DNA from 2 places in the Halomonas sp. MMH1-48 genome. Region 1 is predicted to be linked to the other one. Evidence: predicted binding sites of a transcription regulator. Region 1 holds the regulator's gene; the other holds the start of a gene.

Region 1 (7,837 bases):
CAGTAAGCCAGCCGTCAAGATGGCAGCCGTGGTGTCTTGAGACAGCTGCCCTTCGAGCGCACTATCCAGCGTCATCGTTACACGGGCGTCGTACCACTGAGTATCGAGTTCGATGGCCTCTACTCGGCCTACGGTCACACCCGCCATAGTGACCCGAGCACGCGGCTTCAACCCGCCGATGTTGGCAAAATTGGCCTCCAGGCGGAACGTATCGGAGGGAGCCGACAGCGTTAAGCCGCTGACCCGCAAGCCGAGAAATACCAGCCCGACGATGCCAGCCAACATAAATAGGCCAACACCGAACTCCATGGTTTTGCTGCGTTTCATGACATTACTCCACCCTTAAAGACCGCCGAACATCACGGCAGTTAAAACGAAATCCAATCCAAGCACGGCCAGCGAGGAATATACCACCGTGCGGGTGGTGGCTCGGGAGATCCCTTCGGAAGTCGGCACGAGGTCATAGCCTTGAAACACGGCGATCCAGGTTACGACGAGGGCAAAGACCACGCTTTTGATCATACCGTTACCAACATCGTCGAGAAACGACACGCTGGCCTGCATGTTGCTCCAGTACGAGCCCTCGAACACGCCCAGCCACTCGACACCGACCAAGTAGCCGCCCCAAATGCCCACGACACTGAAGCCCACGGTCAACATCGGTAACGCCACGAAACCCGCCCACAGCCTAGGCGCCACCACACGCCGCAGCGGGTCGACGCCAATCATCTCCATACTAGTGAGCTGCTCGGTGGCTTTCATCAGTCCGATTTCGGCGGTCAAAGCAGACCCGGCTCGCCCCGCAAACAGCAGCGCAGCCACCACAGGGGCAAGCTCACGCAGCAGTGAGAGCGCCACCATTTGGCCCAGCGCCTGTTCGGCACCAAAATCCACCAAAATGGTATATCCCTGTAGCGCCAGCACCATGCCAATGAACAGCCCCGACACGAGGACGATGGCCAGCGACAGCACTCCGACGAAGTGCATTTGGCGCATCCAAAGCGACCACCCTTCCCGTGACGGCACGCCTATCGCCGACTGCGCTAGAAACACCGTCGCGCGCCCCAGCGCCTCGACGACATCGCAGCTTTTTCGCCCCAGACGGGCCACGCGCGACGCATATTGTGTCAATTTGCCCTGCATCTACCCTGCCTTTGTGACTGAATCGTGACCGAAGATATCCCGGTGAAGTGGGTCTGCGGGATAGTGAAACGGCACGGGACCGTCTGGCTTGCCGTGCATGAATTGGTTGACGCGAGGATCCTGGTTCGTTTCCAGCGTGCTGGGGGTCCCGTGAGCAACGACTTGACCATCGGCGATCAAGTAGAGGTAATCCGCGATGCTCAGCGTCTCTTTGATGTCATGCGACACTACCACCGAGGTGAGTGACAGCGCCTGATTGAGCCGTTTGATCAGTTGCACCAGCACGCCCATGGAAATAGGGTCCTGGCCGACGAATGGCTCGTCGTAGAGTATTAGCTCAGGATCGAGTGCCACGGCACGCGCCAACGCCACCCGACGCGCCATCCCACCGGACAGCTCGGCGGGCGTTAGGTGCTTCGCGCCGCGCAGCCCTACCGCCTGAAGCTTCAATAGCACCAGATCGCGAATCATTGCGTCCGGCAGGTCCGTATGAACGCGCAGCGGAAACGCAACGTTTTCAAAAACGTTCAAATCCGAAAACAGGGCACCGCTCTGAAACAGCATGCCCATGCGTTTGCGCAGCGTGAATAGCGCTTTACGTGAGAGCCGATGCACGTCCTGCCCATCGATGAGGATACGTCCACGGTCGGGTGTGAGCTGGCCACCGATGAGCTTCAACAACGTCGTCTTACCGGTACCGCTTGGCCCCATGATGGCCGTCACTTGCCCGCGAGGTATGGTCATGCTGACACCGCGAAAAATCTCGCTCTCACCACGGGAAAAGTAGATGTCTTCGACCTGTATGAAGGGTACATCCGTCATATGATGTTTGACCTTCCTCGTTGATGCCAGAACGCGTCAGTATAAACCGACAAGCCACAGGGCAGTTTAAAAAACAGTGTTTTCGAAATAGTATCGAACATCATGATCCAACGCTACTCTCAACAGCAGCGACGCTAACAGTGAGCGCACCATCGTTCATGCAATGGAGCCCCTCCATACCATCGACGACCTTGTCGTGATTTAGCTAAATAGCGCCGCAAGATGTTATTCTTACCAGCTACCCATTCACATCATGAAAACGAGACATGCCATGGGCCAGCCACTCTCTACACCCAGCCAACTGCGTGAAAGTGCGCTGCGCACGCTGCAAATCGAGCAAGCAGCCATCGGCGGCCTCCAAGCCAAGCTAGACGACCAATTCGACCATGCCTGCCAGCTCATTCTCGCCTGCCAAGGCCGCGTGGTGGTGACCGGCATGGGCAAGTCGGGTCATATTGCAGGCAAACTGGCTGCCACGCTGGCAAGCACCGGCACGCCCGCCTTTTTCGTACACCCAGGTGAAGCCAGCCACGGCGATCTCGGTATGATCACCCGTACCGACGTGGTGTTGGCGCTCTCTAACTCCGGCGAAACAGCTGAAGTCACGGCGCTACTCCCTCTGCTTAAAAGGCTTGGCACCCCGCTGGTGAGCATGACTGGACGTCCAGGCTCTACCCTGGCACGCCACGCCGATGCCCATTTGGACAGCGGCGTCGAGCGCGAAGCCTGCCCGCTGGATCTTGCCCCTACAAGCTCGACCACCGCCGCGCTAGCACTGGGGGACGCCCTTGCCGTGGCCTTGCTTGAAGCACGTGGCTTTACAGCGGAAGATTTTGCGCTCTCTCATCCGGGCGGAAGCCTCGGCAAGCGGCTGCTACTGCGAGTCCGCGATCTCATGCACGACGGCACGCGGCTGCCTCAGGTTGCATTGGGTAGCCCGCTACGCGATGCGCTTTTAGAGATCACACGCCAAGGGCTTGGGTTCACCTGCGTCATCGATAGCGAAGGCCGTTTGGCAGGTGTATATACCGACGGTGACCTGAGACGCACATTGGACCAATTTCATGACTTGCGCGATGTGCGAGTCGACGACGTCATGACGCGCCCAGGCAAACGCATCGGTCCTGACGTGCTAGCAGCCGAAGCGGTACGTATTATGGAAGATAGCCGGATAACCGCGCTGGCCGTCGTCGACGAGCAACAGCGTCCCATCGGCGCGCTACATATGCATGACTTACTGGCCAGCGGTGTGATTTAACTGCGTGATAACGCTTTTTGCCATGGATGTTAAGGAGGCTATATGGCCCTACCCGATGCACTACTCGACCGGCTCCGCCGCGTAAAACTACTTGCGCTAGACGTAGATGGCGTTTTGACGGACGGCCGACTCTACTTTCAAGCCGACGGCATCGAGATCAAAGCGTTTCACACTCAGGATGGGCATGGCTTGAAACTGCTCAAACGCGTTGGCATTCATGTGGCGCTCATCACCGGCCGCGATTCGCCGATGGTCAGCCAGCGCGCTGCGGCACTAGGTATCAGCCATGTGCATCAAGGCTGCGAAGACAAACTCACGACCCTGAGAGCCCTCTGCCAGCGGCTGGATATTACGCTCGAACAAGTCGCTTACTGCGGGGACGACCTGCCAGACTTGGCACCCATCAAGCGCGCAGGCGTTGGCATCACGGTCCCCAATGCACCCGATTATATGCATACCCACGCCGATTGGATCACCGAACGGTTGGGCGGGCACGGCGCGGTGCGTGAAATTTGCGATACGCTGCTCACCTCCCAAGGGCATTGGGATGCCGTACTCGACACCTATCTTCACAGGCACTCATGATGGGCGTAAAGCTCAGAAAACGAGTTTGGGTAACGGCACTGGTCGTCGTCCTGGGCATGCTTTTGGTTTGGCTCGACCCGCGCAGCGCCCAAGAGCGAGATATCGACGAGCAAGCGCGCGCTCAGGAGCCAGGTCATGTATTAGAGAATGCCGAAATCACCCTATTTGGGGAATCGGGGGCGATTCAGCAGTCGCTGGTCACTCCCCGGCTAGTGCATACACCTCAAACGGCCATGACAGATGTCGTGTCGCCACGTGCTACGCTGTTCGATAGCGAACAGCGGGAGTGGTTGGCGACCGCGGATACCGGCACCCTGAATACCGATACTCAGGCCTTGACGCTGCGCGGGTCTGCCCGGCTGCTCGCGCCTGAAGAGGGTTGGCAGCTCGATACACAGCAACTCAACTACGATGGCGTGACCCGCCACGCCTGGAGCACTACGCCCGTGCTGTTGCAGCAGCCCCCTCAGCGTATGGAAGCTTCCCGCATGGACGTTTGGCTGGATGACAGCCAGGTCCGCCTGACCAACAACGTGCGCGGCGTGCATCCGCCGGCCACTCGTACCCCCTAGGAGTCGCGATGAATGCCTCTCTCCGCACCACCCTCTTTGCTTTAACGCTACCGCTGGCGACGGCTGCCATGGCGCAAAGCCAAGCACCCATCGAAGTAGAAGCCGACCGCCTGGACCTCGACCAGCGCGCGGGCACCGCAGTTTACTCAGGTAACGTGGATATTCGTCAAGGCGAAATGCAATTGCGCGGCGAACGCGTCGAGATTCAGCGCAATGATGCAGGGGAACTTTCTCAAGCCATTGCCACGGGTGAGCGTGCCTACTTGCGCAATCGTCTCGACGACCAGGAGACCCCCATGGAAGGTTGGGCGCGGCGCATCATCTATCACGTCGCCGAACGCCGCGTGGAGCTGATCGACCGAGCCGAACTGACCCAGCAAGGCGACCGCTTTCAAGGGGGCCGCCTGGAGTACTTCATCGACCAGGAAGTGGTGCAAGCTCGCTCCGACGTGAACGGTAGCGACAACCAGCGCATTCGCATGACCCTTCAGCCGGAACAATAGGGAGCGCCCACACGTGGCAGCATCAACGTCTGCAGATTCCGCACCTGTCAAAACGCTCTACGCCCACCACCTAGCGAAGAGCTACAAACGCCGCCGCGTCGTCAAGGACATCAACCTGGAAATCGCCCAGGGCAGTGTCGTTGGACTGTTGGGCCCCAATGGAGCCGGTAAAACCACCTCGTTTTACATGATCGTCGGACTGGTCAAATCCGATGCGGGCAATGTGGGTATCGACGATCTGGATTTGACCCACGCGCCCATGCACGAACGCGCCATGGCAGGCATTGGGTATCTTCCCCAAGAGGCCTCGATTTTTCGCAAGCTCTCGGTAGCCGATAACATCATGGCCATCCTCGAGACGCGCAAAACGCTCGATCGCAGTGCCAGAGAAGCTCGCCTGGAGTCACTGCTCGAAGATTTTCATATCACCCATATTCGTGACAACCTAGGCATGAGCCTCTCAGGAGGCGAGCGCCGTCGAGTAGAGATCGCGCGGTCGCTGGCCACCGAGCCCGCGTTCATTCTACTCGACGAACCCTTTGCCGGGGTCGACCCTATTTCGGTCGGCGAAATCAAAACCATTATCCGTGCACTCAAAAAACGCCACATCGGCGTCTTGATCACCGACCACAACGTGCGTGAAACCCTGGATATTTGCGATATCGCCTACATCGTTGGCGATGGCCACATCATCGCCAGTGGGAACGCCCAGGAGATTCTCAATAACCAAAAGGTTCGCGACGTCTATCTGGGCGCTGATTTCCGGCTCTAAACCGAGGCCTGACCAAACTTTTCTTTTAGTGGCATGCTTATTGCACTTGCACGTAGCCATAACTCGCTCTAGGGTGGAGCTTTCTGATTAACGAGTGGTTCTCAGATGGTCATGAAAGCTTCTCTCCAATTGCGTATCGGCACACAGCTGACCATGACACCCCAGCTGCAACAGGCCATTGCCCTGCTGCAGCTCTCTACGCTGGACCTCCGTCAAGAAATTCAGCAAGCGCTTGACGCCAACCCTATGCTCGAGCAAGAGGACGAGTTTGGAGAGCAGGCAGTCAGCGAGCCGCAAGAGGCCGAGTGGTCTGACAGCATTCCCAACGAACTCTCCGTCGACAGCGACTGGTCGGACACCTACCAAGACATGGGCAGTCTGAGCGGTGGTAGCGAAGGACCCGACTTCGAGCGCCAAGCCGCTGGCCAAAGCCTTCATGGCCATTTGCTGTGGCAACTGGCCATGACCGATGTCAGCTCACGGGAATATGCAATTGCGGAGAGCCTGATCGATGCGCTGGACGCCAATGGTTATCTTACCCAGCCGCTCAACGACATTCGTGAAGGGCTCAAAGCACAAGGTCATGACGGCTTGAGCCAACGGGAAGTGGAAAATACCCTACTGCGCTTGCAGCAGTTCGAGCCGACCGGCGTATTCGCTCGCGACCTGCGCGAATGTCTGATGCTTCAACTTGCTGCGTTGCCGGAAGACACCCCGCTATTGATGCCAGCCAAACGGCTGGTACGACAGTTTTTGGAGGCGCTAGGCAAAGACGATATGCGCCTCCTCAAGCGCCGTTTGAGCCTGGACGATGAGCAGTTGGATGACGTCATTCGATTAATTCGCAGCCTCGACCCCCGACCCGGCAGCGCCTACGGCGTGACCGACGATAGCTACATCACTCCCGATCTGGTCGTGCGCCATGACAACGAAGGCTGGCATTTAGAGCTCAACCCGGACGCTCTTCCACGGCTACGCATCCAACCCGACTACGCCAGCTTGATCAAACGCGCCGACAAGAGCCAGGACAACCAGTTCTTGAAAGAGCACCTTCAAGAAGCGCGCTGGCTGATCAAAAGCCTCTCTAGCCGCAATGACACCTTGCTGCGCGTGGGGCGTGAAATCATCGCTCGCCAAATTGGCTTTCTAGAGCACGGCGAAGAGGCCATGAAGCCGCTGATCTTGGCCGACATCGCCGAAGCCGTAGAGATGCATGAGTCGACCATTTCCCGCGTGACGACACAGAAGTTCATTCATACACCGCGTGGCGTGTTCGAGTTGAAATACTTTTTCTCCAGTCAAGTCAGTGGCCAAGACGGCGGCGACAGCCACTCGAGCACGGCCATTCGCGCACGTATCAAAAAGCTCATTCAAGAGGAGCCCTCAGGCAAACCGCTCTCCGATAGTCGCTTGGTGACGCTTCTCGAAGAGGGCGGAATAAGCGTGGCACGACGTACCGTCGCGAAATATCGCGAGTCGATGGGCATTCCCTCTTCGAGCGAGCGCCGCCGTTTACGCTAGTTAAACGCTTGGTCGTGACAAACTCACCGCAAGGGCTTTGCAATAGCGTAAAAAGGGTTACAATCGAAGTACAGCCCGATGGATAAGGAGCACGTCAATGCAAGTAAACATCACTGGTCATCACGTTGAACTGACTGACGCCTTGCGTGACTACGTTAACGAAAAGCTGGAACGCGTCGAACGACACTACGACAATATCACCACGGTACAAGTGACCTTATCTGTCGAAAAGGAGCGCCAGCAGGCAGCGTGCACGCTACATGCCGCCGGTGCTGACCTTCATGCCGAGGCACTCGATAACGATATGTATGCCGCCATCGATGCCCTTGCGGACAAAATCGATCGTCAACTCGTCAAACACAAGGAAAAAGCACAAGCTCGCGCTCAAGGCGCAGGCGTGCGTTAACTCAATGACGTTGGAAACCATTCTCCCCCCGGAGCGCGTGCTTTATGACGTACCCGGGGGCAGCAAAAAGCGGGTGCTGGAGTTTTTCAGCACCTTTATCGCCCAAAACACGCCCAGCCTTGACAGCCAAGAAGTGTTCAGTCGTTTGATTGGGCGCGAGCGTCTTGGCAGCACGGGGATTGGCAACGGTGTTGCCATTCCCCACGCAAGAAGCCCGCACTGCAGTGCCCCCATTGCTGGCTTTTTGAAACTGGC
Region 2 (7,837 bases), on a different contig from region 1:
TTGAAAGAGCAAGCGGATCACCTGACCGGCACGATCAGCAGTTTCAAACTTTCTAAAGCGGCATCACCCACGCTACAAGCGCCGCAGGATCGCTTACCGCGCACTACAGAGAGTTTCTAACCGTCAGTCACTCCATGGCCGCTTCCGCCCTCACGTCTGCGGAGGCGGCCATGTCACGCGTTAGCCATGAATCTTTGTTCTACTGATTCGAAGATGGCACCCGATAGGCTCTTTCGCCGTTTGCTGAAACAGGACCGCGCTTCTATGCACTTTCGCTCCCTTCGCTCTCTCGTTTTGGCGTTGGCAGGCCCTTGCCTGCTCGCCGTTGTTGCCGCGCTGGTGGTTTATAACCTCATCGCGGCCGCCCGCACCCAACAAACCGTCGAAGAGCACACCCAAACGCTCATGCAAAGCGCACTGGACGCGCGACTCGATGCCATTGCCCAAGCAGAAGGGGAGCGGATTCAACGCGAGCTGGACAAGGCCATGACGTTGGCCAGCCAGCTCGCCACCACCAACGCCCTCATGGGCGTGGAAGATGCCGAAGGCCAGCGCGCGCTCTATCTGAGCCGCCGTCAGCTCTCCAATTTGGTGCGGCAAACGGTGGCTGACAACCCGGCGCTATTGGATGCCTTCATCGGCTGGGAGCCCAACGCCTTTGGTGACGATGCCCGCTTTGCTGGCGACGAGCGCTACGGCCACGATGGCAGCGGCCGCTTCATGCCCTGGTGGTACCGCACCGGGGATGGCTCGCTCGACGTCTTGCCACTGGGTGACACCATGGAGAGCGACACCCGCCTAGCCAGCGGCGTGCGAGAGGGAGAGTACTACCTTTGCCCGCGCGAAACGCTCGCCCCCTGTGTGATCGACCCAGCCGCCTACGATTACGACGGCGAGACACAGCTGGTCACCTCGTTTAACGCACCGATTTTGGTGAATGGCGAATTTCGCGGCGTGGCTGGGGTCGACCTCTCGCTGAACTTCATCCAAACGCTGCTGAGCGACGCTAACGCCGCGCTGTATGACGGCGCAGGCCGGATGGCGCTGGTTGCCGGGCGCGGCGGCTTGGTGGCGGACACCCACGGTGAAGAGGCCCTGGGCCTGCCTGCCAGCAACGCACTGAGCGACACGGCGCTTGACGGCATTGCCGAAGCCACGACACAAGGCAGCCTCTACAGCAGCATGGCCAACGGCATGTTTCAGCGCTACCAGCCGCTGACCATTGGCGATACCGAACAGCCATGGGTGCTGGTACTACAGTTGCCCGAGTCCGTCGTGCTCGCCGAACTCAACGCGCTACAGAACGTTTTGAGCGACCAGCGCCAGCAAAACACCCTGGGCATGACGCTGGTGGGGCTGCTAGTGGCAGCCATCGGCATCGCCGCACTGTGGTGGATTGGTGGCCGCATTGCCCGACCGCTCAAGCGCTTAGCGAACAGAATGGAAGAGATCGCCTCTGGAAATGGCGATCTCACTCAGCGCCTGCCCGTGCATGGCCGCGATGAAAGCGCCGCCGTGGCCGAGCAGTTCAACGCCTTTGCCGAAAAAATTCAGGCCATCCTTCTGGACGTGCGGCGCAGTAGTGAGGCCGTGAACCACGCGGCCAGCGAGATCACCCAGGGCGGCCATGACCTCTCACGGCGCACCGAGCAAGCCGCTGCTAGCCTGCAAGAAACGTCGGCAGCGATGGAAGAGATCAGCAGTACCGTCAGCCACACCACCCACGCTTCCCAAGGGGCCAGCGGGCTGTCCAACACCGCCTCGCAGCTAGCTTCCCGTACCGACAAAGCGTTTGTTGAGGTAGTCTCGACCATGGATGACATCCGTGCGACCTCGGCAGAGATTCAAAGCATCGTCAGCGTGATCGACGGGATTGCCTTTCAAACCAACCTGCTGGCCCTCAACGCCTCCGTGGAAGCAGCGCGGGCTGGCGAGCACGGGCGCGGCTTTGCCGTAGTGGCCGATGAAGTGCGCAAGTTGGCCTCGCGCAGCAGCGACGCCGCCAAGGACATCCGACAGCGTATCGACGCGTCTGCCGACAAGGTCGAAAGCGGCACGCAACTGGTGCGCGATGCCGAGGCCGCCATGCACGAGTTGGCCGATAGCGTGACGCGCGTCACCCACATGCTCGGCGATATCAGCACCGCCGCCGGTGAGCAAAACGACGGCATCAATCAAGTCAGCATCGCGGTGAGCGATCTGGACCAAATGACCCAGCAAAACGCCGCTCTAGTGCAAGAGTCCACCACCGCAGCGGAGCAGCTCAAAGACCAGGCGGACAGGCTGGCCGCGCTGGTGGGAGGCTTTACGCTGGAAGCATCACAGCAACCGGCCCAGACGCTGCCAAGCCCTGACGAGGCCAAGGTTTAGCCGCTAGGGAATCGGCGGCAGCGGGATATCGTCGCTGCGCTTGGCCCCGGCGGTCATTTCGCGACAGAGACGTAAAAACTCGCGCACGCCGGTGGTCAGGTACTTGTGACGATGCCAGATGAACGTGAACTGGCGTTTTAAATCCAGCTCCGGCGTGGGCAGCGGCACCAGGCTACCGCGCCGGAAGGCATCGCGCAGCGCCAGCCGCGAAACGCAGCCAATGCCCAGCCCCGACTCCACCGCGCGCTTGATGCCCTCGGTATGTTCCAGTTCCAGCAGGGTATTGAACCGGCTGCGGCGGTGGCGGGCGGCATGTTCCAGCGTCATGCGTGTCCCCGAGCCCTCCTCACGCATGATCCAGTCTTCGCGCAGCAGTTGATCCAGCTCCAAGTGCTCGCGTCCCGCCAGCGGGTGACGCGGCGAGCAGAACACGCACAGCTCATCCTCGACCCAGGGCTGGCTGATGATCATGTCGTCATCGCACTGCCCCTCGATCAGCCCTAAATCTAACGAGTGCTGGCGCACGCCTTCGATGATATGCCGCGTGTTGCGCACCGCCAGCCGAACTCGACTGCCGGGATAGCGCTGCATGAAATCACTGATCAGCAGCGTGGCGAGATAGTTGCCGATGGTGAGTGTGGCCCCCACGTCCAAAGCTCCCACGCCCTGTTGGCCCCGCAGCAACTCTTCGACCTCCTCGGCGCGGTCCAGCAGCGCCACCGCCTTGGGCAGTAGCTGAAAGCCGAGCGCGTTGAGTTTCAGCCGTTTCCCAATGCGGTCGAGCAGCTGGCAGTCGAACTGGCGCTCCAGCTCGGCCAGCGCCGTACTGGTGGCCGATTGCGACATGGCCAGCGCACGCGCCGCGTGGGAAACGCTCTCGTGCTGGGCAACGGCCACGAAGACCTCTAGCTGCCGCAGGGTGTAATGCATGACCAAAACCTCTCTGTCGAGTGAGCGGCGAAGGGCTATATCGATTTTAAAGATAAGCGTTATCAAGATAATTTGCTTAACAGATATACCACCCTTTATTTAGAATTAGCAGCAACCTATAGAGATAATTTTTATTCTTTTTTGGAATATGGCGAGCAAGGCTTAGGCTGCGCCGCCTCTGGAGGAGTGAGCATGAGCAAGTTTGCCCTGGAAGAAGTGCTAAGCGTTCACCACTGGAACGATACCCTGTTCAGCTTCCGCACCACTCGCGAGCGCAGCCTGCGCTTCAAGAACGGCCAGTTCGTCATGATCGGCTTGGAAGTGGACGGCAAACCGCTGATGCGCGCGTACTCCATCGCCAGCCCCAACTACGAAGATCACCTGGAGTTCTTCAGCATCAAGGTGCCGGATGGCCCGCTCACCTCGCGCCTGCAGCACCTGCAGGTAGGCGACCAGATCATGGTCAGCCGCAAGCCGACCGGCACGCTGGTGTGCGACGACCTGCTGCCAGGCCGTAACCTCTACATGCTCTCGACCGGCACCGGCTTGGCGCCGTTCATGAGCCTGATTCAGGACCCGGAAGTCTACGAGCGCTTCGAGAAAGTCGTGCTGGTACACGGCGTGCGCGAAGTCTCCGAGCTGGCCTACGCCGACTTCATCACCAAAGAGCTGCCCGCCCACGAATACCTGGGCGAAGAGATCGCCGAGAAGCTGGTGTACTACCCCACGGTGACTCGCGAAGAGTTTCACACCATGGGTCGCCTGACCGACCATATTCGCACCGGCAAGCTGTTCGAAGACACCGGCCTACCCCCCATCGACCCGCGCCAAGACCGCGCGATGATTTGCGGCAGCCCGGCGATGCTGGACGACACCAGCGCCCTGCTCGACGAGCTGGGCCTGAACATCTCCCCGCGTATGGGCGAGCCGGGCGACTACGTCATCGAACGCGCCTTCGTTGAGAAGTGAGCCCCGTTCGAAGGGTGAAGGGTGAATAGGAAATCGTAGCCCGTGTCATCGTCGCCTTATGCACAAAGCCCCTGTGGATATTATCCACAGGGGCTTTGTCGATTCAGCGCGACTCACTGTTCACGCCTTACCATTCACCGTGGTTAGACAGCGTCTTTACCGGTTTCGCCGGTCCGGATACGGATGACCTGCTCGAGCGGCATCACGAAGATTTTACCGTCACCGATTTTGCCGGTATTGGCGACCTGGGTAATCGCGTCGATCACCTGCTCGGCCATATCGTCGTCGACGGCGACTTCCAGCTTCACCTTGGGCAGGAAATCCACCACGTACTCTGCGCCACGGTAGAGCTCCGTGTGGCCCTTCTGGCGGCCAAAGCCTTTCACTTCCGTGACCGTAATGCCTTGCACGCCGATATCCGAGAGCGATTCGCGTACGTCATCAAGCTTGAAGGGCTTGATAATGGCTGAGATCAATTTCATTGCGACATCCTCTAGCTTGGTGGCCCGCTGTCATGCAGACAGCGTTATTAACCGATTGTCATAACCATCGAGGTTAGCGGGGCGCTCACGTAGCCAAGCCCGTTACCCAGTCGATTAAGCATACACCGCCAAGGGCGGAGAATAAAAAATCCGAACGTCACTAGCTCATAACCTTCGACGTACCGCATATCCATCAACGACAAAAAGGCCTCCCACTCGGGGAGGCCACAAGGAGCACGCCAGCTCACATGATTAGCGCAAGCTTATTTCTTGACGCTAAACTCGGGGTAGGCTTCCAGACCGCATTCAGCGATATCGACGCCTTCATACTCTTCTTCTTCGCTCACGCGAATGCCCATGACCGCTTTCAGCACCAGCCATACCACAAGGCTTGCGATGAAGACCCAGCCAAAGATGCCCACGATACCGATTAACTGCGCACCGAAAGAGGCATCGCCATTGGTGAGCGGCACAGCCAGCACGCCCCAGATACCGACCACACCGTGCACGGAGATCGCACCCACCGGATCGTCCAGCTTCAGCTTGTCCAGCGTGACGATCGCAGCGACGACGATCAGGCCACCTACTGCGCCGATGATGGCGGCGCCCAGCGCCGAGGGAGAGAGCGGATCCGCAGTGATGGCGACCAGGCCAGCCAGCGCACCGTTCAGCGCCATGGTGAGATCCGCTTTACGGAACCATAGCTTGGCCAGCACCAGAGCGGCAATCACACCGCCTGCTGCCGCAGCGTTCGTGTTGACGAATACTTGCGCAACGTTGTTGGCAGAGCCGATATCGGACATTTTCAGCTCGGAACCACCGTTGAAGCCGAACCAGCCCATCCATAGGATGAAAGTACCCAACGTGGCCAGCGGCATGTTGGCACCGGGAATTGCATGGATAGAGCCGTCTTTACCGTACTTGCCTTTACGCGGGCCCAGGACGAGTACACCTGCCAGCGCGGCGGCCGCACCCGCCATGTGGACGATGCCAGAACCGGCATAGTCAGAGTAACCCACTTCGGACAGCCAGCCGCCGCCCCAGGTCCAGTAGCCCGACACCGGGTAGATGAACGCCGTCATCACCACGGCGAAAGCCAGGAAGGCCCACAGCTTCATACGCTCAGCAACCGCACCCGAGACAATCGACATGGCGGTGGCAACGAACACCACCTGGAAGAAGAAGTCAGAACGCATGGAGTAGTAAGGCGCATCGTCGCCACCGGCCAGCACCGCATCGACGCTGTTCTCGGTACCGATCAAGAAGCCCAAGTTCGGCAAGAAGCCGCCTGCGCTGCTGGAGTACATGATGTAATAACCCACCAGCAGGTACATGGTGCAAGCAATCGCAAACAGCGCGATGTTTTTGGTCAGAATTTCGGCGGTATTCTTGGAGCGAACCAAGCCCGCTTCCAGCATCGCGAAGCCAGCGGCCATCCACATGACCAGCACGCCGCAGATCAAGAAGTAGAACGTATCGAGCGCATAGCTCAAATCAGCTAACTCATTCATGAGGTGTTCCCCGTTGGTACTTAAGAAGAGGTACTTGGAAGATGTACGTGGCAGCGCGGCGACATCATCAGCCGCCCAGCATTACCCTTACACGGCATCTGCACCGCGCTCACCGGTACGAATACGGATCACATCTTCCAACGGCGTGACGAACACTTTGCCGTCGCCGATTTTGCCGCTATTCGCTGCGTTACAGATGGCGTCCAGCACGCTTTCCAGGCGTGCATCGTCCACGGCGACTTCCACTTTCACCTTTGGCAGAAAATCGACCACGTATTCCGCGCCGCGGTAGAGTTCGGTATGACCTTTCTGGCGGCCAAAGCCTTTCACTTCGGTTACCGTAATCCCTTGAACGCCGTTGTCGGCGAGTGCTTCACGAACGTCGTCAAGCTTGAATGGCTTGATGATAGCGGTGATGAGTTTCATCCCGGATCTCCCCTGCTGGATCAGTCCCACTCGGTGAAAAGCGGCATGGCCGCCCGAATTTAGTGCTTGCCCTACTAATGCGCATACCGTGCCACCCGCTTTTTTATTATTAACTTTCAATTACTTAAAATAATTATATAAGCAATTCACGGTAGCTTAGACGTGCTACCCAATGAGGCTCACCCTGGCTTTGCACCATTAATGAACATTAATAAAAGCTAGCCGCTCCATTTCGATGCATTGATTCTTCCCGCTCACCACGCTTAATTCACACGCGGCGCATGCGAATCGGCGTCGGGTTGCGTATCCTTACTGACAAGCAGTTCATATTCATGCATGCCCTTTCAAGGAGAGAGCCATGGCGCCCCAAGATCGCATTAGCCGCTTAGCCCAGCAGATCGGCGACCGTCTGCAGAATGCGTCGCAAGCCCCGGAAGATATTCAAAAAGGTGTCCAGCAGGTGGTACGCGGCGCCTTTGACCGCCTGGAGCTGGTATCGCGGGAAGATTTCGATATTTTGATGGATGTGCTGCAGCGCACGCGCTCGCGGGTTGAAGCCTTAGAGCGCCAAGTGGCCAGCCTGGAAGCGGCCGTAGAAGCCTCTAGCAACACCGCGTCCACGCCCGTAGAAGCCGAAGTGCCGCCCGCCCCTGTGCACCCCTCCGGGACGACGAAACCAACGTCCGATAAACCGTCCACTGGCGATACTGAGTAAGCCGCCGTTGTGCTCAGAATGGGGCAGGCTGAGCTGCCCCAAATTAGCGAACAAGAATCACTATCATTGACTCCCGTCGCGATAGTGCTATCGTGCGTTGATTGGCTGCCTCATTCACGATAGCGACGGCTCAGATGCCCCCGCAGGAACGCCTCATCACGCCCGAAATCACCCACCGCTCGCTGGTCCAGCTTGGCCAACGATTTGGCATTCACTACCGCGTGGACGGCACCCCTTTACAACACCAGCCGGTCGCGCTGGGCCATGTGCACGATGTTGGCTTACCCCAAGGGCTGCACCTAACGCTGTCTAATCTGCAAGTAGAGCGCGGCTATACCTCCACGTCTTACCAAAGCGTCCCCTGGTTCTTTAGCATTATTTTGGAAGGCACGATTCAACTACAAATAGGCCAGCAGCACCTGCAGCTAGGTGCC

The links. Region 1 encodes sigma-54, which starts transcription at its own class of promoters, with help from an activator protein. Its sites were predicted from a motif close to TGGCACNNNNNTTGCTNT; they were not measured.
Region 2: a site for sigma-54 is predicted at 6,765-6,782, ahead of MHM37_RS05825 (P-II family nitrogen regulator). Genes of this name have one in related genera too.

The regions. Positions count from the first base shown of each region.
Region 1 covers NZ_JAKRFL010000001.1:408,660-416,496, forward strand. Annotated here, with positions in the region: gene mlaD (outer membrane lipid asymmetry maintenance protein MlaD) at 1-327, opposite strand, end outside; gene mlaE (lipid asymmetry maintenance ABC transporter permease subunit MlaE) at 343-1,143, opposite strand; gene MHM37_RS01960 (ATP-binding cassette domain-containing protein) at 1,144-1,965, opposite strand; gene MHM37_RS01965 (KpsF/GutQ family sugar-phosphate isomerase) at 2,237-3,223, shown strand; gene MHM37_RS01970 (HAD hydrolase family protein) at 3,266-3,808, shown strand; gene lptC (LPS export ABC transporter periplasmic protein LptC) at 3,808-4,380, shown strand; gene lptA (lipopolysaccharide transport periplasmic protein LptA) at 4,389-4,883, shown strand; gene lptB (LPS export ABC transporter ATP-binding protein) at 4,897-5,655, shown strand; gene MHM37_RS01990 (RNA polymerase factor sigma-54) at 5,761-7,176, shown strand; gene raiA (ribosome-associated translation inhibitor RaiA) at 7,274-7,582, shown strand; gene ptsN (PTS IIA-like nitrogen regulatory protein PtsN) at 7,587-7,837, shown strand, end outside.
Region 2 covers NZ_JAKRFL010000004.1:155,763-163,599, reverse strand. Annotated here, with positions in the region: gene MHM37_RS05855 (methyl-accepting chemotaxis protein) at 1-120, shown strand, start outside; gene MHM37_RS05850 (methyl-accepting chemotaxis protein) at 265-2,370, shown strand; gene MHM37_RS05845 (LysR family transcriptional regulator) at 2,374-3,300, opposite strand; gene MHM37_RS05840 (ferredoxin--NADP reductase) at 3,493-4,269, shown strand; gene glnK (P-II family nitrogen regulator) at 4,413-4,751, opposite strand; gene MHM37_RS05830 (ammonium transporter) at 5,015-6,262, opposite strand; gene MHM37_RS05825 (P-II family nitrogen regulator) at 6,350-6,688, opposite strand; gene MHM37_RS05820 (accessory factor UbiK family protein) at 7,047-7,403, shown strand; gene MHM37_RS05815 (AraC family transcriptional regulator) at 7,538-7,837, shown strand, end outside.